DNA from 2 places in the Mesorhizobium sp. LSJC285A00 genome. Region 1 is predicted to be linked to the other one. Evidence: riboswitches for the same ligand, from Rfam matches in the RefSeq annotation. Region 1 holds a riboswitch; the other holds the start of a gene.
The links. Region 1 has a riboswitch for cobalamin ahead of X726_RS159680 (aromatic ring-hydroxylating dioxygenase subunit alpha). Riboswitches for the same ligand answer to the same signal wherever they lie in the genome.

Region 1 (19,213 bases):
CACCGCCACCGACGCCAAGGACGGGCTGATGCAGCAGGCCAATCGCGGCGCTTATGTCTTCATCTCGGCGCCCGGCGTCGAGATGGTGGCGCCGAGCGGCGCCGGCTCTGACGTCGTCACCGGCACCTCGTTTGCCGCCGCGATCGTGTCCGGCGCTATCGCCAATTTGATCCACGCTTCACCCGAGCGCTCCGCCGACGACATCGAAAAGGCGCTGGCCGCCACCGCCAGGGATCTCGGTCCGAAGGGACGGGACAATGATTTCGGTTATGGGCTGCTGGATACGAAGGCGGCGGCGAACAAGTAAACCGGGCGAAATTCGCGCCACCAATTCAGAGCGCCGGGCCCAGCCGGACAGGGCTGCCATCATGGAAGCGTGACAGCCGGAAGCGGCTGAGGTCGTGCCCCGTCTGGTTTCCCTGGATCAGGTCGGCAACGACACGGCCTATGCCAGGCCCGATACCGAAGCCGTGACCGCTCATTCCCGTCGCGACGAAAAGACCGCCGACGGCCTGCACATGATCCACGATGGGGACGACGTCCGGCATGGCGTCGATCATGCCGCCCCAGCCTGCCTTCAGGCGAACTGTTTCGAGCTGTGGAAAAAGACGTCCGAAATTGCGTTCTATCGAACGCAGACCGGCTCGTTCAGGGGGCGGGTTCAGCACCCGCATTTTTTCGAAAGGACTGACGGAATCCGGCGCCCAATCGCGCGGCGTCGACCACGCATCAGGGTAACCTGACGGGGCGAACGGAAAGTAGCGCGTCCCGAACGGGTTATCCCTGAGGGCGGGAAGGTATTTGGTGGCGTGCCGGAATGCGTCAGGCCCCAAATAAAGCAAATGGCTGCCGCCCGCGGCGAGCGTATATCCGCCATCCTGCCTGCGCCGGAACGCTATGTGTTCGTCGGCCGCCGCACCGGCATAGACCTCAGGCATGGGCTCCGTTGCGGCTGCGGTTACTCTGACGCTGAGCTGGGGGATGGAGATGCCGTGTCTGCGCAAGAACAGAGATGACCAGGCGCCGCCGGCGACCAGCACGCTGGAGGCCTCGACATACCCCGCCTCGGTCCACACGCCCTTGACCTTGCCGCCTGAGAGTTCGAGGGTTCGCGCTGCGCAATTCTCGACGATTTTGACGCCTTTTCGCACGGCGAGCCGGGCAAGTGCGGGCACCGCCAGCCAAGGCTCCGCGCGCATGTCGGAGGGCGTCGTCATCGCGCTCTTGAATTTGCGCGACATGCCTTTGATGAGTGTCGCGGTTTCGTCTGCATCCAGGAGACGGGTGTCGAGCGCATGGATCGCGGCGATCTTCATGAAGGCTTCGAACCCGGCCATGTCCTTGTCGGTGTTCGCCAGGTAGGTCACACCTGTCTGGGTCAGGCCGATGTCCTCGCCGCATTCCTCAGCCAGTTGCCGCCACAGGCGAATAGCCTCGATGACGATGGGCAGCTCGTCGGCGTCGCGTCCCTGCTTTCGAATCCAGCCCCAGTTTCGGGACGACTGTTCGGCCGCAATGCGCCCTTTTTCCAGCAGCGTCACCGGGATGTTCCGCTGTGCCAGGAAAAGCGCCGTCGTCACACCGATGATGCCGCCACCGACAATGACCACCTCCGACGTTTTCGGCGGTGGGCCAGGATGCCGGATTGGATCCGTTTCGGAGAACGGGAATATGGGCAAGTGGCGCACCCTGAGGACTGGTTGATGGCTCTGGCTTACTGGTTGCCACCCACTCGAAGCCAAATCAAGGACAGGTCCAGGCAGACCGTTGTCCCAACGAAGTCAATCTATCTGCGGGCAACATCCACATGGGTGAACTTGCCCAGCGGAGCAATTGGATTAATCCCTAAACCGGCGCGCCGGCGACCGAGCCTCTCACCACCAGGTCGACAGGCCAGACCTCGCCCCGCGCCCCTTCTTCCAAGCCGGAAATGCGCGCTGCCAGGCGTTTGGCGATGCGGGCGCCGGCGAGGCGGATCGACGAGCGCGTCGTCGACAGCGGCACGGAAAAATTCTCCGGCTTCAGCCATGGAAAGACGTCGTCATGGGCAATCAACGACAGGTCGCCGGGAATGGTCAGGCCAAGGTCGCGCACCGCGCGCACGACGCCGAGCGACATGATCAGGCTGGAGCAGGCGATCGCCGTCGGCCGCTCGCTCTGTTCGAGCAGGCGCCTGGCGGCGCGGTAGCCGTTCTCCTCGGTCATGGTGAGTGAACAGACATGGCGCTCGCCGAGCGTCAGGCCGCTCGCGGCCAGCGCCCTGCGCATGCCGCGCTCGCGGTGGATGGCGAAGGTCTCGCGGTCGTCGCCATTGATCAGCGCCAGCCGCCGGTGGCCGAGCTGAACCAGCAGCCGGGCCGCATCGTGGAAGCCGCCCTCATTGTCAATGTCGGTGAAAGGGTAGTCGAAATCGGAACCCTCGCTGCGGCCATGGACGATGAAGGGAATGCCGAGCGTGTTGACCAGCGCCACCCGCCGGTCGGCCGGGCGCGGCGAGGAGATGTAGACGGCGTCGACCTGTCGGTTGGCGACGATGCGGCGATAGGTGGTTTCCTGGTCGTCGGCATCGGCCGGCGACAGCACCAGGTCGAGCTCGTGCGAGCGGGCATAGTCGCCGAGGCCGGAGAGGAATTCGACGAAATGCGGGTCGATGTCGACGGAGGCGCCCGTCGGCAGGACATAACCGATCATGCCCGTCTTGCCGGTCGCCAGCCGGCGCGCGCTCGGGTTGGGCCGGTAGCCGTGGCGCTTGGCGGCATCCACCACACGCCGGCGGGTTTCCTCGTTGACCTCGGGATAGCCGTTGAGCGCACGGCTTACCGTTGTCTGCGACAGGGCCAGCATATGAGAGAGCTGCTTCAGGTTCACCGGGAGGCCTCCAAGCCTCAAAGCGCTTTTAATTTTGAAGCCACGCGGCGCCACAATGGGCGCGGCCAAGCTGGTCGACCATACGCACTGGTCAGGCCAGTTTGAAGCTTAATACGCTGCTGCACCGCCGTAAAACTATGCTGCAGCGCACTTTACCAAGTCTTCCAGCTCGAAATTAAATCGATTAGCCCACCGCCCTCTTGACTTCCAGCCGATTCAATGGCGAGATCAAAAAGACCAAAGCGCTTTGGAAGACTCTTCGAAAGGTTGCGGTTCCTTTCTGAACGAGTCACAGTCCTGCAGCGTCGGCGGGCGGAATGGAGGTTCCGTCCGGGTGTATGTGTCCACACTGGGAGGAATACCGATGAAGAAGATGCTTCTGCTTGGCGCAGCGTTTGCCACGCTCGCCTTGTCCCTGCCGGCGCAAGCCGAACTGAAGTTCAAGCCCGGGGAAGACAAGCGCTTCAACTGGGCCAATTACGAAGAACTGAAGAAGGTCGATCTCAAGGGCGAGACACTGACTATCTTCGGGCCCTGGCGCGGCGAGGACGAAGGCCTCATCCGCACTGTTCTCGAATATTTTCAGGAAGCCACCGGCGCCGAGATCAAATACTCCTCGTCGGAAAATTACGAACAGCAGATCGTCATCGATACCCAGGCCGGCAGCCCGCCCAATATCGCCGTACTGCCGCAGCCGGGCCTGATCCAGGATCTGGCGTCCAAGGGCCTTTTGACGCCGCTGGGCGACGACACCGCCAAATGGATCAAGGACAATTACGGCGCCGGCCAGTCATGGGTCGATCTCGGCACCTTCAAGGACAAGGACGGCAAGCCGGGCTTCTTCGCCTTTCCCTACAAGGCCGACGTGAAATCGCTGGTCTGGTACTCGCCGGACAATTTCGAGGAAGCCGGCTACAAGGTTCCCAAGACCCAGGAAGAGCTCGCCGATCTCGAGAAGAAGATCATCGCCGACGGCGGCACGCCGTGGTGCATCGGCCTCGGCTCAGGCGGCGCTACCGGCTGGCCGGCGACCGACTGGGTCGAAGACATCATGCTGCGCACCCAGGCGCCCGACGTGTATGACAAGTGGGTAAAGAACGAGATCCCGTTCAACGATCCGGCGGTGGTCAACGCCATCGACATTTTCGGCAAGATCGCGACCGACGACAAGATGGTCGACGGCGGGGCCAAGGCGGTTGCCGCGACCGACTTCCGCGACAGCCCGAAGGGCCTCTTCTCGGTGCCGCCGAAATGCTACCTGCACCATCAGGCATCGTTCATCCCGACCTTCTTCCCGGAAGGCACAAAGGTTGGACAGGACGCCGACTTCTTCTACTTCCCGCCCTATGCATCCAAGCCCGAGCTGGGCACGCCTGTGCTCGGCGCCGGCACGCTGGCCATGATCACCAAGGACTCGAAGGGTGCACGCGCGTTCATCGAATTCCTGAAAATGCCGCTGGCACATGAAATCTGGATGGCCCAGGGCGGCTTCGTCACGCCGCTTAAGTCGGTCAACAAGGATGCCTATGCCAGCGACGCGCTGAAGAAGCAGGGCGATATCCTTGCCAATGCCTCGACCTTCCGCTTCGACGGTTCGGACCTGATGCCGGGCAAGATCGGCGCCGGCGCCTTCTGGACCGGCATGATCGATCTGGTCGGCGGCAAGTCGGCGCAGGATGTCGCCACCGACATCCAGAAGAGCTGGGACGCTATCAAGTAGTCAGCTGGCAAGCAGTCAGCTGGCAAGTAACCACTGCCAAGTAATCAGCCGCTTTGGCGGCAAATTCAGGACTTCCTCCACAGACTGGGTCCGGGCCGCTATGGCCCGGATCCGACCGGCGCCTTACGCCGGACCGATTTGCGTTCGTTCGTTTCAGAATAACTTAAATCGGCGCAGAGCCACATCGCCAGGGCTGTTCAAGGCCCGGCCGATCATGCGCAGGGAAGAGGGACCCATGGCTGCTCAGATCTTATCGGCCATTTTTGTCATCATCATCGGCGTCGGCGGCTGCGTCGCCTATTTCTGGGGCGCCAACAAGCTGGTCGACCTGATATTCCCGTCGCGCGGCGTGGCCGGGGCTGCGGCCATCGACAATCTGCGCCGGCAAGGACTGGTCCGTCCGTGGCTGTTCGTCGGCCCGGCGATGATCATCCTCACCGTCTACCTGATCTATCCGGTGGTGGCGACGCTCTGGCTGTCCTTCCTCGACCGCGGCGGCCAGCATTTTGTCGGCTTCGCCAACTATGAATGGGCGTTCGGCGACCGCGAGTTCCGCAACTCGATCCTGAATAACATCATCTGGCTGGCGGTGGTGCCCGCCGCCTGCACCTTTCTAGGGTTGATAATCGCCGTGCTCACGGACAAGATCTGGTGGGGCACAATCGCCAAGAGCCTGATCTTCCTGCCGCTGGCGATCTCCTTCGTCGGCGCCAGCGTGATCTGGAAATTCATCTACGAATATCGCGGCGAGGGCCAGACGCAGATCGGCCTGCTCAACGCCATCATCCAGTATTTCGGCGGCCAGCCGCAGGTCTGGATATCGCTGCCGTTCTGGAACAATTTCTTCCTGATGATCATCCTGATCTGGATCCAGACCGGCTTTGCCATGGTCATCCTGTCTTCGGCGTTGCGCGGCATCCCCGAAGAGACGCTTGAAGCCGCGGTCATCGACGGCGCCAATCCGTTCCAGATCTTCTGGAAGATCATGGTGCCGCAGATCTGGGGCACCATCGCCGTGGTCTGGACGACGATCACCATCCTGGTGCTGAAAGTGTTCGACATCGTGCTGACCATGACCAACGGCCAATGGAACAGCCAGGTGCTGGCCAATCTGATGTTCGATTGGATGTTCCGCGGCGGCGGCGATTTCGGCCGCGGCGCCACCATCGCCATCATCATCATGATCGCGGTCATCCCGATCATGGTCTGGAACATCCGCCAGGCGAACAAAGAGACGGGAGGACATTGAGATGGCCGTCGCGACCGGAAAGTCCTTTGCCAGCCGCTTCGGCGTCCACATCGCCGTGCTTGTCTTCGTCGCCGTCTGGACCGTGCCGACGCTCGGCATCCTGGTCTCGTCGCTGCGCGACAAGGACCAGATCATCGCCTCGGGCTGGTGGAACTCGTTCTCCAGCTCCAGCCAGACTGAAGCCGGCCGCCTGCCGCCGGCCTCGGCGCAGGTCGAGAAGGACGGCAAGTTCGTGCTTGCCGGCAATATCTTCGGCGACGGTGCTGCGCGCAACATCAGCGCCTTCGGCGTCAAGTCGGCGGCACCGACGCAATATCCGGCCGGCACCACTGCCGATCTCGGCGACGGCGTGACCTTGCAGCTCAATGCCGACGGAACGTTCGTCATGAGTTCGCCCAAGGCTTTCGAAGGCGACCGTGGCCAGCGCGTCTATTACGCCTCGTCGGCGCCACCGAAATTCACCACCGACAATTACAAGACCGTGCTGTTTTCGGAGGGCATCGGCCGCTCGTTCATAAACTCGCTGACCGTCACCATCCCGGCGACGGTCATCCCGATCCTGATCGCCGCCTTCGCCGCCTATGCATTGGCGTGGATGCGTTTTCCCGGCCGCGCCTTGCTGATCGCCACAATCATCGGCCTGCTGGTCGTGCCGCTGCAGATGTCCTTGATCCCGCTTTTGAAGATCTACAACGGCGTCGGCATCTTCTTCGGTGTGCCGTCGAAAACCTATCTCGGCATCTGGCTGGCGCATACCGGCTTCGGCCTGCCCTTCGCCATCTATCTCCTGCGCAGCTATATTGCCGGCCTGCCGCGCGAGATCATGGAATCGGCGCGCATAGATGGCGCCAGCGATTTCGAAATCTTCGTCAAGATCGTGCTGCCGCTGTCCTTCCCGGTGCTGGCGTCCTTTGCAATCTTCCAGTTCCTGTGGGTGTGGAACGATTTGTTGGTGGCAATGGTTTTCCTCGGTACCGAAGGGGACCAGATCGTGCTGACCGCGAAGCTCAACGCGTTGCTCGGCTCGCGCGGCGGCGACTGGGAAATCCTGACGACATCGGCCTTCGTCACCATTATCGTGCCGCTGATCGTGTTCTTCTCGCTGCAGCGCTATTTCGTCCGCGGGCTGCTGGCCGGCTCGGTCAAAGGAGGTTGAGACTTATGCAAGCCGCTTTGAAGGCGACCTCGAAGCCCGATCTCGCCGTCGATCGCGACTGGTGGCGGGGCGCGGTGATCTACCAGATCTATCCGCGCTCCTATCAGGACTCCAATGGCGACGGCATCGGCGACCTCAAGGGCATCATCCGCAGGCTGCCCTACATCGCCTCGCTCGGCGTCGACGCCATCTGGATTTCGCCCTTCTTCAAGTCGCCGATGAAGGATTTCGGCTACGACGTCTCGGACTATTGCGACGTCGACCCGATGTTCGGGACGCTCGCCGATTTCGACGCGCTGGTTGCGGAAGCCCATCACCTCGGCCTCAAGGTGATGATCGACGAGGTGCTGTCGCACACCGCCGACAACCATCCATGGTTCAAGGAGAGCCGCGCCAGCCGTAGCAATCCCAAGGCCGATTGGTATGTCTGGGCCGACGCCAGGCCGGACGGCACGCCGCCCAACAACTGGCTGTCGATCTTCGGCGGCTCGGCCTGGCAGTGGGACACCAGCCGCCAGCAATATTATCTGCATAATTTCCTGTCCGAGCAGCCGGACCTCAACTTCCACAATCGGGAAGTCCAGGACGCGCTGCTCGACGTCACCCGCTTCTGGCTGGAGCGCGGCGTCGACGGCTTCCGCCTCGACACCATCAATTTCTACTTCCACAGCCAGGGGCTGGAGAACAATCCGCCGCTGCCGCCCGAAGAGCGCAACGACCAGACAGCACCTGCGGTCAATCCCTACAACTACCAGGACCATATCTACGACAAGAGCCGGCCGGAAAACCTTGCCTTCCTCGAACGGTTCCGGGCGCTGCTCGACGAATATCCGGCGGCCGCCGCGGTCGGCGAAGTCGGCGATTCGCAGCGTGGGCTGGAAGTGGTCGCCGCCTACACCGCCGGCGGCAAACGCGTCCACATGTGCTATTCCTTCGATTTCCTGGCGCCGGAAAAGATCAGCGCCGCCAAGGTGCGCCAGGTGCTGGAAGCCTTCGGCAAGGTCGCCAGCGACGGCTGGTCGTGCTGGGCCTTTTCCAACCACGACGTGATGCGTCCGGCCTCGCGCTGGGCCGCCGACGAGGCCGACCCGGCCGCCTATCTGAAGGTTATCTCGGCGCTGCTGATGTCGCTGCGCGGTTCGGTCTGCCTCTATCAGGGAGAGGAGCTTGGGCTGGGCGAAGCCGAGTTGCAGTTCGAGGATCTGCAGGACCCCTACGGCATTCGCTTCTGGCCCGAATTCAAGGGCCGCGACGGCTGCCGCACGCCGATGGTGTGGGATGCAACCGCCAGCAATGCCGGCTTTTCGACGGCCAAGCCCTGGCTGCCGGTGCCGGGCAAGCACTTGTCGCAAGCGGTCAATGTTCAGCAGGGCGACGCGGCCTCGCTGCTCGAGCACTACCGGCGCTTTCTCGGTTTCCGCCGCCAGCATCCGGCCCTGGCCAAAGGCGACATCGAGTTCATCGAAAGCGAGGGCGACACCGTCGCCTTCACCCGCCGTGAGGGCAATGAGCAGATCGTCTGCGTCTTCAATCTGGCCAGCAAGCCGGCCGAGGTCGATCTCGGTGGTCAGGCGCTGCTGCCATTGGCCGGGCACGGTTTTTCGGGACAATCCGGCACAGGTTCCATCCGCCTCGGCGGCTACGGCGCCTGGTTCGGGCGCATCGACTGAGTTTTTGACGAAACTGGATTTTTTGAGGAAATCCAGGTTCTCTAGGGAAATCACTGGGAGGAAATTATGGCCGATGTCACGCTGAGACAGGTGAAGAAATCATACGGCAATCTGCACATTCTCCACGGCATCGACCTCGACATAAAGTCGGGCGAGTTCATCGTCTTCGTCGGCCCGTCGGGTTGCGGCAAGTCGACCTTGCTGCGGTCCATCGCCGGGCTTGAGGAGATCACCTCCGGCGAGCTGAAGATCGCCGGCGAGGTGGTGAACGACGTGCCGCCTTCCAAGCGCGGCATTGCCATGGTGTTCCAGTCCTATGCGCTCTATCCGCACATGACCGTCTACGACAACATGGCCTTCTCGATGAAGATCGGCAAGGAAAGCAAGGCCGAGATCGACAAGCGGGTGCGGCAGGCCGCCGAAATCCTGCAGCTGACCAAATATCTCGACCGCCTGCCCAAGGCGATGTCGGGCGGCCAGCGCCAGCGTGTCGCCATCGGTCGCGCCATCGTGCGCAATCCGAAAGTGTTCCTGTTCGACGAGCCGCTGTCGAATCTCGACGCGGCGCTGCGCGTCGCGACCCGCATCGAGATCGCCAAGCTCAAGGAATCGATGCCTGCCACGACCATGATCTACGTCACCCACGATCAGGTCGAAGCGATGACGCTCGCCGACCGCATCGTCGTGCTGAAGGATGGCCATATCGAGCAGGTCGGCACGCCGATGGACCTCTACAAGAAGCCCGGCAATCTGTTCGTTGCCCAGTTCATCGGCTCGCCGGCCATGAACATCCTGCCGGCGACAATCGACAGGACGGGCAACCCGACAATCGTCAGCCATGTCGGCGGCCGCAAGGCAACGGTGCCGATCGCAACGCCGGCGTCAGCAAAGGGTGCGGCAGTCAGCTTCGGCGTGCGGCCGGAGGATCTGTCGGCCGCCACCGGCGCGGAATATCTTTTCGAGGGCGTGGTAGACTATGTCGAGCAACTCGGCGAGGTGCAGCTTGTCTATGTCGATATCGGCCGCGCTGACCTGCCGTTGGTGACCAAGCTGCCCGGCAATGTCGAGGTCAAGCGCGGGGCAAAGCTGCGACTGACCGCGGATGCCGGGGACCTGCACATCTTCGACGCCGATGGGCACTCCTTCTCGCTCAAGCCGGTGGAAGTGAAGGCGGCTTGAGATAGCTGCGTCGTACAGGCATGAAAAAAGAGCGGCGGGCCAGGCCCGCCGCTCTTTTTTTAAGCTTCGGCTGTTAGTTGTTGCCGAACCGATCCCTGTCGCTGCTCTGAGGAACGAACTTCTGTTGGTCGTTCGACGAGTTCAGCAGCTTGTAGACCGCCGAGTTGGTGCCGGTCGACGAAGTGCGGGTGGTGTCGACGGCAGCGGCCGGCTGGTTGGCGCCATTGGAGCCATAATTGTCGCTGCCGGCAAAGGCAGCGCTCGAAATAGCCAGAACGGCTGCGGTGGCAAGAACGATCTTCTTCATTTTAGTCTCCTGAATTTTTCTGATGCCGCCAGCTGCAGCGGATAAGCCCGCCACGTGCTGGAAACCGGCTTTTAGCGGCCGAAAAGGTTACGGTCGGCACCGTGGGCAGGCGCCTGCTCGGCTGGAGCCGACTTCTCAACCGAAGCCGTATGGCCACTATCGGTCGACGTAATCGCAGGCTGGTTGGCGCCGTTCGAACCGTAGTTGTCGCTGCCGGCGAAAGCGCTGCCGGAGATAGCCAAAACGGCGGCGGCAGCAAGGATGATCTTTTTCATTTCAATACTCCTGAATTTTTTGGGATCCCGAGAGCGACGGGTTAGCCGCCCTTCTTTGGTCGGGATCAGCGATTGCCGTAGAGGTCGCGGTCGGCGCCCTGAACGACAGGCTGCTTGTCAGCGTGCGCCGGCTTCTGAATGGAAGCCGTATACGAGCTGTCGACCGAGACGGCTGGCTGGTTCGCACCATTGGAACCGTAATTGTCGCTACCGGCGAAGGCGCTGCCGGTGATCGCCAAAACGGCTGCGGCAGTGAGGATGATCTTTTTCATTTTTAGTACTCCAGTTTGTCTGTCCGTCTAGCGGCGTGTCTTGGGAGGAATTCGCGTCGTTCGGACAGCCCCGATGTGGGAAAGCCATAGGCTGGTTTCCAATCACGAAGTTGTTCCGTGTGGACCACGGTCCTGCACCTTGAAATTGTGCCAGGAAGTTCCTCTATGGTCATTTATCGCATTGTTTTCAGTTGCTTATGTCGAACCGAGTGGTTCGCTCCGGTGTCGGTTTCCGGGCCGTCGTTCACACCGTCCTGCACGCATTGTCAACAGAAACGAACCGTTCGGTTCGATTAGAGATTGCTAATAGTAACTTTTCGATACCGTTGAGCCCTTTTTGCCCCCGATCGGAACTGGATCCGCAGCGATTCGAAACGGCGATGATAGCGCCGCAAGACAGGATCTCAGCCCTTCGGTGGTCGGCGGGGCGTATGCCGCGCGTGTCGCGCCGCATGGATATGATGTCGCTTTCATGCCGACGTCGCGATCGCTGCCGTGATTAGATGATCGCACCTCAGGTGCCGCTTCGTGACGACGCAGCGGAGAATTGGGAAGCCGGTCAGAATCCGGCGCTGCCCCCGCAACGGTGGTGGAGTTGAAGTCGCAACGGGAGACCACTGGGCAGCAGCCTGGGAAGGTGTCGCGATGGTCCGCAAGGACAACTCCAGAGCCCGGAAACCAGCCCGAGATGCATAGACTCGACTGATCGCGGTGGGCGGTCAAGAGGTGGATAGTGCATGTCCGGCGCCGCGCCGGCCTGCGTCCGATCCTTCCTCCATCACCACCAAGTTCAGTCCTTAAACCACGAGGACAGAACTATGGATACGCGCAACGACATGCTGAGGCTCCTGAACGGCCGCAAGCAAGGCTTTTCGCTGGAACAGCCCTTCTACACCGACCCGGACTATTTCAAGCTCGACATGGAGCTTATCTGGTATCGCGACTGGCTGTTCATCGGCCATGATTGCGAACTGCCGAAGCCCGGCAGCTATATCACCGTGCAGATCGGCGATTATCCGGTGGTGCTGGTCCGCGACCAGAAGGGCAACATCAACGCCTTTCACAATTCCTGCCGCCATCGCGGCAGCCGTGTCTGCAACACTGAGAAGGGCATGGCGGCAAAGCTTGTCTGCCCCTATCACCAGTGGACCTACGAGCTTGACGGCCGGCTGCTGTTTGCCCGCCAGATGGCCGACGGTTTCGACAAGAGCCAGTTCGGCCTGAAGCCCGTCGCCTGCGAGAGCGTCGGCGGCTACATCTTCATCTGCCTGGCAAAAGAACCTGCCGACTTTGCCCCGATGCGCGCCATGATAGAGCCCTACCTCAAGCCGCACCGGCTGAATGAAGCCAAGGTCGCCTTCGAGAGCACCATCATCGAGAAGGGCAACTGGAAGCTGGTCTGGGAAAACAACCGCGAATGCTATCACTGCGCCGGCAATCATCCAGAGCTGTGCAAGACATTCCCCGAAGCGCCGACGGTGACCGGCGTGCAGGGCGCCGACAGCGATCCGGAGATGCTGGCGCACTGGGCGAAATGCGAGGCGGCGGGCCTGCCGAGCAAGTTCCGCATCGATCCGGCCGGGCAATACCGCGCCACCCGCGCGCCGCTGCTGCGCGATGCCGTCAGCTACACGATGTCCGGAAAGCGCGCGGTGACGAAGAACCTGTCCGACACTGTTGCCGCCGACCGCATCGGCACCTTGATGCACTACCACTATCCGACGACCTGGAACCACATACTGATCGACCATGCGGTCACCTTCCGGGTGCTGCCGATCAGCGCCACCGAAACCGCGGTGACGACCAAGTGGCTGGTGCACAAGGATGCGGTCGAGGGGGTCGACTACAACCTTGAGGAGCTCACCCATGTCTGGACCGAGACCAACGACCAGGACCGCCGCATCGTCGAGGAAAACGCCTTTGGCATCCTGTCTCCGGCCTATGAGCCCGGCCCCTATTCGGAGCTGCACGAGGGCGGCGTGATCCAGTTCGTCGAATGGTACGCGGCCTTCATCGGCCCGCGCCTTGCCGAAGGCGGCCGGCCGGCGCTACGCAGCGTCGCGTGAGCTGGAGCAGGCGAAGAGGGACCAGAGGATGAATGCGATGACGGATCTTGGGCTCTATCGCCATCTTGACCAGATGGCGCCGTGGAACGATAGGCTGCAGGTGCTGGAAGTGATCGGCGTCAGCGACGAGGCGCCCGACGTCAAGACCTTCACCTTCCGCTCCGACAACCAGACCTGGTTCCGCTACAAGCCGGGCCAGTTCCTGACGCTGGAACTGCCGACACCGGACGGGCCGCTGATGCGCACCTACACGCTGTCGTCGTCGCCATCGCGGCCGTTTTCGATCGCGGTGACGATCAAGGCGCAGGCCGGCAGCATCGGCACGCGCTGGATGTTCGACCATCTGGTGCCCGGTTCGCATGTCAAGGCCTACGGACCGGCCGGCGACTTCTCGTTGCACAGCCACCCGGCGGCCAAATACCTGTTCATTTCCGCCGGCTCCGGCGTGACGCCGATGATCTCGATGCTGCGCTGGCTGAACGACTGCGCGCCATGGACCGATGTCGGTTTCGTCAACTGCGCGCGGCGTGCCGAAGAGATCATCTTCCGCAAGGAACTCGAACTGCTCGGCGGCCATATGCCCGGCCTGTCGCTCGGCTTCATGATCGAGGAACGTTCCAGCCGCGAAGGCTGGTACGGCCATATGGGCCGCATCGATGCGATCCGGCTGCCCTTGCTGGCTCCGGACTTCCGCGAGCGCGAAATCTTCTGCTGCGGCCCCGATCCGTTCATGCGCGCCGTGCGCGGCATGCTGGATGCCGCCGGCTTCGACTTGACGAAATACCATCAGGAGAGCTTTGCCGCGCCTGTGGTGGAGGAAATTCCGGCGCCGTTTGCCTCCCCGGTCGAGGACGGCATCGCTGCACCTGTCGAAGCCGTGACGCCGATCCGCTTCTCGCTTTCGGAGGTCGACGCCGGCTGCGTCGCCGGCCAGACCGTGCTGCAGACCGCGCGCAGCTCGGGCGTGCGGATTCCCGCCGCCTGCGAGTTCGGCCTGTGCGGCACCTGCAAGGTGAAGAAGGTCTCCGGCGAAGTCGAGATGAGCCACAATGGCGGCATCCTCGACCACGAGATCGATGACGGTTTTATCCTTGCCTGCTGCTCGAAACCATTGTCGGCGCTCGAAATCGAGGCTTGAGCCGGTCGACTTCGCCGCAACGGTCGCCGACGCAGGCGTTGTGTTCGCGGGTCTTTGTCTTGCCAAGCATAGGCCGAGTGATTTAGACGCACTTAGGAAGGGCTGGGCAGACCGTGAAACCGGCGCATCCCTTCATGGGCGCATGGAACGGGGGACAGAGCGATGCAACAGCGGGTCTACGCGGTCGCAAGCAAGGACATCGTTTTCGAATCATTCGATGGCGAAGCCGTCGTTCTCGATCTTTCGAACGGTAAGTATTTTGGCTTTTCCGATTCCGGCAGCCGGGTCTGGCAGGCTTTGTCGTCCGGCGTCGCCACTGAAGCGCTGGTCGGAGCTGCCGCGGGCGCCGCAAAAATAAGCCTAGCCGACCTCGAAAGCTTCGTTGCCCGACTGCTCGATTTCGGGTTGCTTGCGCCAGCCGAAACACCGGCACAACCGCTTTCGGGCGAGCTGTCGGCTGCGCTTGCTGCCAGCAATGAGCCGCTCAAGGTCGATGTCCATGACGACCTTGCCGATCTCATCATTGTCGACCCGATCCATGAGGTCGAGGAACCTCTCGGCTGGCCGGCGGTGAAACAGGCATAATCGTTTCCCTAAAGCGCGTCGCGTTTGAACGGACTCAGGCGACGCGCTTAGATCTTTGATTTTATGCATGTCGTCGTCTCAAAACCGGGGCCACCCCGAGCGACATGCATCAGGCGACCCGGCGCAATTCTGGACGCTGAACAACCAACACATGCCTTTGATCACGCTGCAAACCCTGCCGGATTATGCCCGCCATGTGCTGGCGGCCGCGGAAAGCGCCGCCGCATTCTATCCCGTTACCGCCAGCGTGCGGTTGCCGGGGCTGGACCTGAGTGTCCATCTCGACCATGGCACGCTGGCAGATACCATCGGCCATGCCTTCATACCGGCTCCGGGCAATCCGTCTGCATCTGACGGCTGCCGCATTTTCGTCGCCCACCGGGGCATCGATGGCGTCCCCGCCCCGGCCACCTGGGGCCGAGGCGATTACAACCATCATGCCTTTGCCAACCGGCTGGAAGAGGCCGGATTGCGCGGCAGCTACTATCATGACCTCGACTTCTGGCAGTTCCATGATCCGCAACGCCATGTCGGGGCGCAGCTGATGATGTCGGCCGACGCCTTTCCGCCATGGGAACAAGGGGCGCCGCTACGCGCCTTCCTGCATTGGGAATATGCGGCGCGCGGCATGCGGCTCACCCATGCCGGCACGCTGGGCATCGATGGCAAGGGCGTGTTGCTGGCGGGCTCCGGCGGTGCCGGCAAATCGGGAACGGTCGTCGCCGGCCTGCTCAATGGGCTCGATAGCGTCGGCGACGACTATGTGCTGATCGACCGGACCGAGGGGGTGACGGCCTATCCGCTGTTTGCCACGCTCAAGCAGGATCCGGAGGGCTTCAAGCGGCTGAAGCTGGAGGGTCGGCTAAAGTCGTACCAACCGCTGAACTGGCAAGGCAAGCATGCCTTTCGCATCGACGAGATCGCGCCTCGACCACCTCCTGCAAGTCTGGACATTATTGCTTTGATAGTGCCCCATATCAGGGGAGGTGCGAGAAGCTCGGTCATGCCCATATCGCGCAAGGATGCCATGATCGCCTTGGCCCCGTCAGGAATCGTGCAGATGCCGGGCGAGCGGGAAGCGGGCTTTCGCTTTTTCAGCGAGCTTACCCGCGATCTGCCATGCTACCGGCTGTCGCTGGGGACCGAGCCGCGCGAGATCGCCGGCACGATTGCGGATTTCGTCCTTCGGGGCGCTGCATGAAGTTGAGCATCATTGTGCCGGTGTACAATCGGGAGATCTATGTCGTTTCGACGTTGCGGTCCCTGCTCAGGCAACGCGACGATGCCGATCTCGATATCATCGTTGTCGACGACGGCTCGACGGACAGCTCCGTTGAAGCCGTCCGCGCCATCATGCGGGAAGCGTCGTGCATCCGCCTGTTCCAGCAGGCAAACCAGGGCGTGGCCAACGCGCGCAACACAGGGCTGAGGCAGTTGCTGCCGCAAACCGAACTGGTGTCGTTCCTGGATTCGGACGACGTCTCGCCGGCTGGACGATTCAAGGCTGGCCTACCCCTGTTCGCGGCCGACCCTGCGCTCGAGCTGACCTACTCGCTGATGACGCGCGTCGATCTCATGGACGACGAAACCCTGCAGCCGGCACGGGGCGGCGCAGGTCCCACCGTGCGCGGCGTCAGCCTTAGCGCCGGGATACTCCGCAGGGCACTCATCGACCGTACAGGTGCTTTCGACGAGGAGTTCCGGCAGGGCGAAGACGCCGACTATCTGCTGCGCATTTTCGAAACCAGCCCAAAGCACATTTTTCCCGACACCGTCGCGGTATACTACCGGCGCCACCCCGGCAATTTGACCAAGCAAAGGGATGTGGCGGTGCGCGAATATCTGCGTGTGATTCAGAAATCCTTGCGGCGGCGCAAGGCCGATCCGTCGCGGCGCCCGGTCGAGGGGCTTTTCGAGATCAAGCGCCCGGCAGAGTGGTGAAAGAATGAATAGATCACAGCCTGGAATGCGTGCGTGAAGCTGAGCGTGATCATGCCGGTCTACAACCGCGAACGCCATGTCGGCTCGGCGCTGCGCTCGCTGCTGAGGCAGCGCGATGCCGCCGATCTCGACATCATCGTTATCGATGACGGTTCGACCGACAGTTCGGTGGCGGTCGTGCGCTCGCTGATCGCGGAGGCGCCGTGCATTCGCCTTTTCCAGCAGCAGAATGCCGGGGTGACGCGGGCACGCAACGCGGGCTTGCGGCAATTGCTGCCGCAGACCGGGCTGGTATCGTTTCTCGATTCCGACGACATTTCCCCGCCGGGCCGCTTCAAGGCGGATCTGACCTGTTTCGACGCAGACCCCACCCTCGAGCTCACCTATTCGCGCATGACGCTGGTCGACGACATAGATGACGATACGCTGGAGCCGACAGCCGACAGCCACTCGATGACGGTTCGCGGCATTCACCTGTCTCCCGCTATCTTCGTCCGGCGGTTGGTCGAACGCATCGGCAGCTTCGACGAGGATTTCCACCAGGCCGAGGACACCGACTATCTGCTGCGCACTTTCGAAAGCGGTCCGAAATTCACGATGCCCGACACTGTTGCGCTCTATTACCGGCGCCATCCCGGCAACATGACCAGGCAGGCCGATGTTCCTTTTCGCGAATTCATGCGCGCCGTCTACAAGTCGATGAAACGGCGCGAGGCCGACCGCTCCTTGCACCCTGTCGACGGCATCTTCGATTTCAAGGAACTTGCGAATTGGCGTTTCCTGTGATGGCCAGCTACGGCGTCGTCATTCCGGCCTTCAACGCGACCGCCACCATCGCCGAGACGCTGCGATCGGTCGCGGCCCAGACGGTCCAGCCCGACGCCATAATCGTCGTCGATGACGGCTCGACCGACGATACGGTCGCGGTGGTCAATGCGCTGGGCATGCCGGTGCAGGTGTTGCGCCAGGACAATGCCGGACCAGGCAGCGCCACCACCAGGGGCATCGCCGCGCTGGCGACGCCCTTCGTCGCCACGCTCGATGCGGACGATCTGTGGCTGCCGACCAAGATCGAAAGGCAGCTGGAGCATTTCGAGCGGTTTCCCGCGACGGCAGGAGTCTTTGCCCACTGGCGGACGTTTCGCGATGACAAGCCCGATGTGCAACAGGACGTGGCGGTGGCGGGCTGGTCGCGCACGACGATGATGATCCGCCGGGAGGTAGCCGAGGCCGTCGGTCCGATCATCGACCCGCAAGGCGGTCGCGGCGACATGGTCGACTGGATCGCCCGTGTCCGCGAGGCGGGCTTTGCGCTTGCCATGCTCGACGATGTCCTGACCTTGCGCCGCATCCGGCCCGACAGCATGTCCTATGGACGCGACCCCGTGCGCGATCGCGGTTATCTCGAAGTCGTAAGGCTGGCCATGCAAAGGCGAGCAGCGAAAAAGGCGAGCGCCGACTGATGGCCAATGCCATGCGCCGTATCGGCCGTCGGTTTCCGGACTATGGTTGGTCATGGCCCACGGGCGGCCTCGACCAGTTGCTGAAGGCCGCATTGCTCCCCGATGAAGAGGCGGCCGGGGGCTATGCGGCGCGCTGGCTCGACGAGAACGATATCGACCATGCTGCTTTCCGCGAGCATCGGCTGCTGGCCGCGATCTCCGACAGGTTCGGCCGCAAGCTCGCTGGGCATCCGGCCTATCCACGTCTTGTCGGCCTGCAAAAGATGCTGTGGACCAAATCGCGACTGGCTGCGCGCGAAGCCGAGCCGGCGCTACAGGCCATGATCGACGCCGGCTGCGCGGTGATGCTTATCAAAGGCGCCAGCCGCATCGCCGTCAACGCGTCGGCGCAGCGCGGCCGGGTGGCGCATGACATCGACATGCTGGTGCGCTCGCAGGCCATGATTGCCGCCTTCGATGTGCTTAGCGAACGCGACTGGCAGATCGCCACCGGCGTCAGTCCGCAATATCTGCGCACCAGGCTGGCGTCCTTGCGTTCGATGAATTTTTTCAAGGGCAGTTTCGGCGACATCGACCTGCACCAGCTCGCTTATGACGGGTCGCAGCAAAGCGCGGAAGATGATCTGGCGATCTGGCAGCGGGCGCTGTCAGCCGACTTCAATGGCGTCCGCGTGCTTGTTCCCTCTCCGGCCGACCGCATCGCGCTTGCCATCGCACATGGCGGCCTCGATGCCCACACCCACAGCGACTGGCTGGTCGACTGCGCCGTCGCCATCGAGGGCGACGAGGTCGACTGGGACGTGTTCGCCGATATCGTCGCCAGGCGCCACCTGGCCGTAGCCGCGGCGGTGGCGCTGTCCTACCTCAGCCTGGAAATCGGCATTGCAGTGCCGCCGGCTGAACTGGCACGGACGGTTGCGAACGCCGATCACGCCGGCCTGTCGCGCTGGTCCTCGGTGCTGCAGGCCAAGCCGCGCACCGATTTCGGCGGTCTCGTCTGGCTGTCGCGCGGCTTTGCCAAGCAGTTGCGCCTGAAACGCAAGAAGGGCCGACTGCAGCATCCGACGCCTGCTGCCGTCTGGCGCGGCAGGCCGACATTGCGCAAGGCAAGAGCGACGCCGGAACCGTTCGCGCTTTCTCAGGCCCTGCCGCGTCCGGACAGGACTGGAGAGATGATGCTGGACGTCACCGTCAGGATCGTCGTTCCGCCAGTCCGCCGCCGCATCGAGATGGAAATCAATGCCGGCAGCGGTCACGTCGCCCGCTTGCGTTCCATGGTGATCAGCCGCGCCGGCGGCGGACGTGTGCTGCGCTTTCGCGGCAA
Region 2 (3,449 bases), on a different contig from region 1:
GTCCTTTACACCCGTTGAAGCGATCCGGAAGCATTCGACAGCCCAGTCGAGATAGGCTTTCCAGTCAGATTGGCGCAGTGGCAATCCTTCGCGAAACGCGGCCTCATCGATCTGGATCATCCTTGCGCCGGACCTTTCGAGATCCGTCACTTCGTCGCGGATGGCGAGCGCGATCTGGCGGCAGGCTTCGGAGCGGGGTACGTCGTCTCGAACAAAGGACCAGTTGAGAATGGTCACTGGGCCTGTGAGCATTCCCTTCACAGGCTTTTCCGTAAGCGACTGGGCGAATTGCCACCAGCGCACCGTCATCGGATTGCGCCTCGATACGTCCCCGAAGATGATGGGGGGACGCACGTAGCGCGACCCATAGCTTTGCACCCAGGCATGCTGAGTGAAGGCGAAGCCGGACAGCTGCTCGCCGAAATGCTGTACCATATCGTTTCGTTCGAACTCACCGTGCACCAGCACGTCCAGCCCGATCTCTTCCTGCCAACGAATTGCTGACTCGATCTCCTTCTTCAGGAAAATCTCGTAGTCGACATAACTGAGCTGGCCCTTCGCATGAGCGGACCGCGCGCGGCGTACCTGCGGCGTCTGCGGGAAGGACCCGATTGTCGTCGTCGGGAACGGCGGCAGCCCGAGCGTGCCGGCCTGGACTCTGGAGCGCTCGCCAAAAGCGCTCTCTCGTCGTTTCATGCTATGGTCAATGCTGGCGATCCGCCCCTCAACAAGCGGGTCATGGATCTTCGTGGACGTCAAGCGAGTGGCGGCAGCCTCGGCAGAAGCTTTCAACGCGGCTGCCACCGCATCCCTGCCTTTGGAAAGGGCCCGGGCCAGCAAGACCAGCTCGTCGGTCTTCTGGGCCGCGAAGGCGAGCCACGACCTGATGTCGGCCTCGAGTTCCGTCTCCATGCGCAGGTCAATCGGCACATGCAGCATCGAGCAAGAAGGCGCGATTTCGACGCGGTCCAAGGGCCAGCCGGCGACGATCGGTTTGATGCGGTCGAGAATGGCGGGCAGGTTCGCACGCCAGACGTTGCGGCCATCGATCAAGCCGAGCGAGAGCACCAGATCCTTCGGAGCGAGCCGACCCACCATTTCCAGCTGCTCGGGAGCGCGCACGAGATCAATATGCAGGCCGGCCAGGGGCAGAGAAACCGCGGTTTCGAGATTGTCTCCCAGCGACCCGAAATACGTAGCCAGCATGATCTTCAGCTCGGGCGCGGCTTTCGACAGCTGGCCATAGGCGAATTCGAACGCAGCTCGTTCGTTCGGGTTCAGATCGAGGACAAGCGCTGGCTCATCGATCTGCACCCAGTCGGCTCCCGACAGCTTCAGCCTCTGCAGGACTTGCTCGTAAACGGGCAGCAGCCGCGGTAGGAGCGCGATGGGACCGAACCCTTCGGCACGCGATTTCGCCAGCTTGAGGAAGGTGATGGGTCCAAGGATGACTGGGCGTGTGTGAATGCCGAGAGCTTTAGCCTCGAGGAAGTAATCGACCGGCTTCGATGACGAGAGGGCGAACGTCTGATCATCATCGAGTTCCGGCACAATGTAGTGGTAGTTGGTGTCAAACCACTTGGTCATTTCCATCGCGGTTACACCAGGTCCATGAGCCTCCTCCTGGTGACCGGCGTGTCCACAATCCTCCGTCTGACCCTGGTTGCCGCGCGCCATTGCGAAGTAGATGTCAAGTGGGACCTCGCCGCTATTCCAGCCGTACCGGGATGGAATGGCCCCGACCATGGCTGCGGTGTCGAGCACATGGTCGTAAAGCGAGAAGTCGTTCGACGGGATTTTCGACACGCCGCGATCGCGCTGCTCTTCCCAGCTAGCGGCTCGGAGCGCCTTCGACGTCGCAAGAAGGTCGCCAGCGGACGATGTTCCGGACCAGTAGCTTTCGAGGGCAAATTTCAGTTCTCGCCGACGACCGAAGCGCGGCACGCCGAGCGTTGCTACAGGAATTTGCTGAGAGACAGTCATGTCATACCCCGATGGTTGGGGGCGTCGGTGACAAGGAAGGCGCTAGCAGGCCGGCACGCCGGTTGCAGCGGCCACCGAGACACCCCGCCCGTGGACGTAATTCGCCGTGGCAGGTCTCTGGCTCGCGGGGTCATAGCCTCTACCCGTCTTCCCGAGGGTATTCGCCTCAGTGACATGAGTGGATTGGCTCGCCGCTAACAGTTGCGGGGGCAGCGCCGGCATCGCACCGGCTTCCCTCTTAGCTTCGCTGCGGCAGCGCCGCACGCGAAGAACCACGACACGCAGACAATCACAACAATCCGCTCTCCTGTCAATGACGCATAACCAAATGTTTATGTCGTTATGCGATCGCGCTTTTACGCTTGTCTAACATTGTGAAATATTCAGTCGCCCATTGGCTGCGCTGCTGCGCTGCCACCATTGTCCAACTAATGGATTCCTGTCGGGCTGCGACATCCCTCGCAGGTCGCCCATGAAGGATTTCGGACAAGACTTCAAGCGCGTGACAACGTCGTTAGAATGCAGAAGATCGCAGCGAGCTTTGACACAGTTCCGCCACTGCGGTCATCGCGTCAGTAGGGCGGCTGGTTAGTTGCCCGCGCATCTACAGCAACCCAGCCCGTTCCGCCTCGCGGCGCAAATTCTGCCGCGGCCTTGGCCCGAGCTGCTGGATCACCAGCCCGGCTGCCAGCGACCCGAGATCGCCGCAATCCTGCAGGCTGCGTCCGGTCGTGTAGCCGTAGAGTAAGCCAGCGGCGTAGAGGTCGCCGGCGCCGGTGGTGTCGACCAGCTCGCGGATCGTCGTCGCCTGGATGGTGACGGTCTCGTCGCCGCGCACGATCACCGAGCCTTTTTCGGAACGGGTGACGGCGGCAATCTTGCAGTCCTTGCGGATCTGAGCCAGCGCCTCGTCGAAGGATTTTGTCTGGTAGAGCGACTTGATCTCGTGGCTGTTGGCAAAGACGATGTCGACAGTGCCCGAGCGCATCAGCTCGAGGAACTCGTCCCGGTAGCGGTCGACGCAGAACGAATCCGACAACGTCATCGACACTTCGCGTCCGGCCTCGTGTGCGAGCTTCGCCGTCTGCCGGATCGCCTCCTTGGCGCGCGGCGGATCCCACAGATAGCCCTCGAAATAGGTAACCTTGGCGCCGGATGCCTTGTCGGCCTCGACATCCTCAGGGCCAAGCTCGACGCAGGCGCCGAGATAGGTGTTCATCGAGCGCTCGCCGTCGGGCGTGACGAAGATCATAGAGCGCGCCGTCGGCGGCTCGCCCTTGAGTGGCCTGGTGTCGAAGGCGACACCCTGTGCATGGATATCGTGCGCATAGATTTCGCCCAGCGCATCGTTGGAGACCTTGCCGAAGAAGGCGGCGCGTCCGCCGAAGCTGGCTACGCCGGCCGCCGTGTTGCCGGCACTGCCGCCGGAGGCCTCGATCGCCGGGCCCATGCGGCTGTAGAGCAGT

Region 2: linked by a shared signal. The riboswitch ahead of metE (5-methyltetrahydropteroyltriglutamate--homocysteine S-methyltransferase) and the one ahead of X726_RS159680 (aromatic ring-hydroxylating dioxygenase subunit alpha) in region 1 are both predicted to bind cobalamin.

What each region holds. Positions count from the first base shown of each region.
Region 1 is NZ_AYVK01000007.1:122,748-141,960, reverse strand. Features, by position in the region: partial or broken gene X726_RS159625 (S8 family serine peptidase) at 1-307, shown strand, start outside; gene X726_RS159630 (FAD-binding oxidoreductase) at 333-1,679, opposite strand; gene X726_RS159635 (substrate-binding domain-containing protein) at 1,846-2,868, opposite strand; gene X726_RS159640 (ABC transporter substrate-binding protein) at 3,233-4,588, shown strand; gene X726_RS159645 (sugar ABC transporter permease) at 4,824-5,837, shown strand; gene X726_RS159650 (carbohydrate ABC transporter permease) at 5,839-6,993, shown strand; gene X726_RS159655 (alpha-glucosidase family protein) at 6,999-8,663, shown strand; gene ugpC (sn-glycerol-3-phosphate ABC transporter ATP-binding protein UgpC) at 8,730-9,842, shown strand; gene X726_RS159665 (DUF680 domain-containing protein) at 9,916-10,149, opposite strand; gene X726_RS159670 (DUF680 domain-containing protein) at 10,221-10,424, opposite strand; gene X726_RS159675 (DUF680 domain-containing protein) at 10,490-10,696, opposite strand; cobalamin riboswitch at 11,196-11,398, shown strand; gene X726_RS159680 (aromatic ring-hydroxylating dioxygenase subunit alpha) at 11,515-12,762, shown strand; gene X726_RS159685 (hybrid-cluster NAD(P)-dependent oxidoreductase) at 12,800-13,900, shown strand; gene X726_RS159690 (PqqD family protein) at 14,063-14,485, shown strand; gene X726_RS159695 (hypothetical protein) at 14,637-15,686, shown strand; gene X726_RS159700 (glycosyltransferase family A protein) at 15,683-16,426, shown strand; gene X726_RS159705 (glycosyltransferase) at 16,460-17,212, shown strand; gene X726_RS159710 (glycosyltransferase family A protein) at 17,197-17,889, shown strand; gene X726_RS159715 (nucleotidyltransferase family protein) at 17,889-19,213, shown strand, end outside.
Region 2 is NZ_AYVK01000031.1:33,771-37,219, reverse strand. Features, by position in the region: gene metE (5-methyltetrahydropteroyltriglutamate--homocysteine S-methyltransferase) at 1-1,983, opposite strand, end outside; cobalamin riboswitch at 2,074-2,275, opposite strand; gene X726_RS146270 (adenosine kinase) at 2,588-3,449, opposite strand, start outside.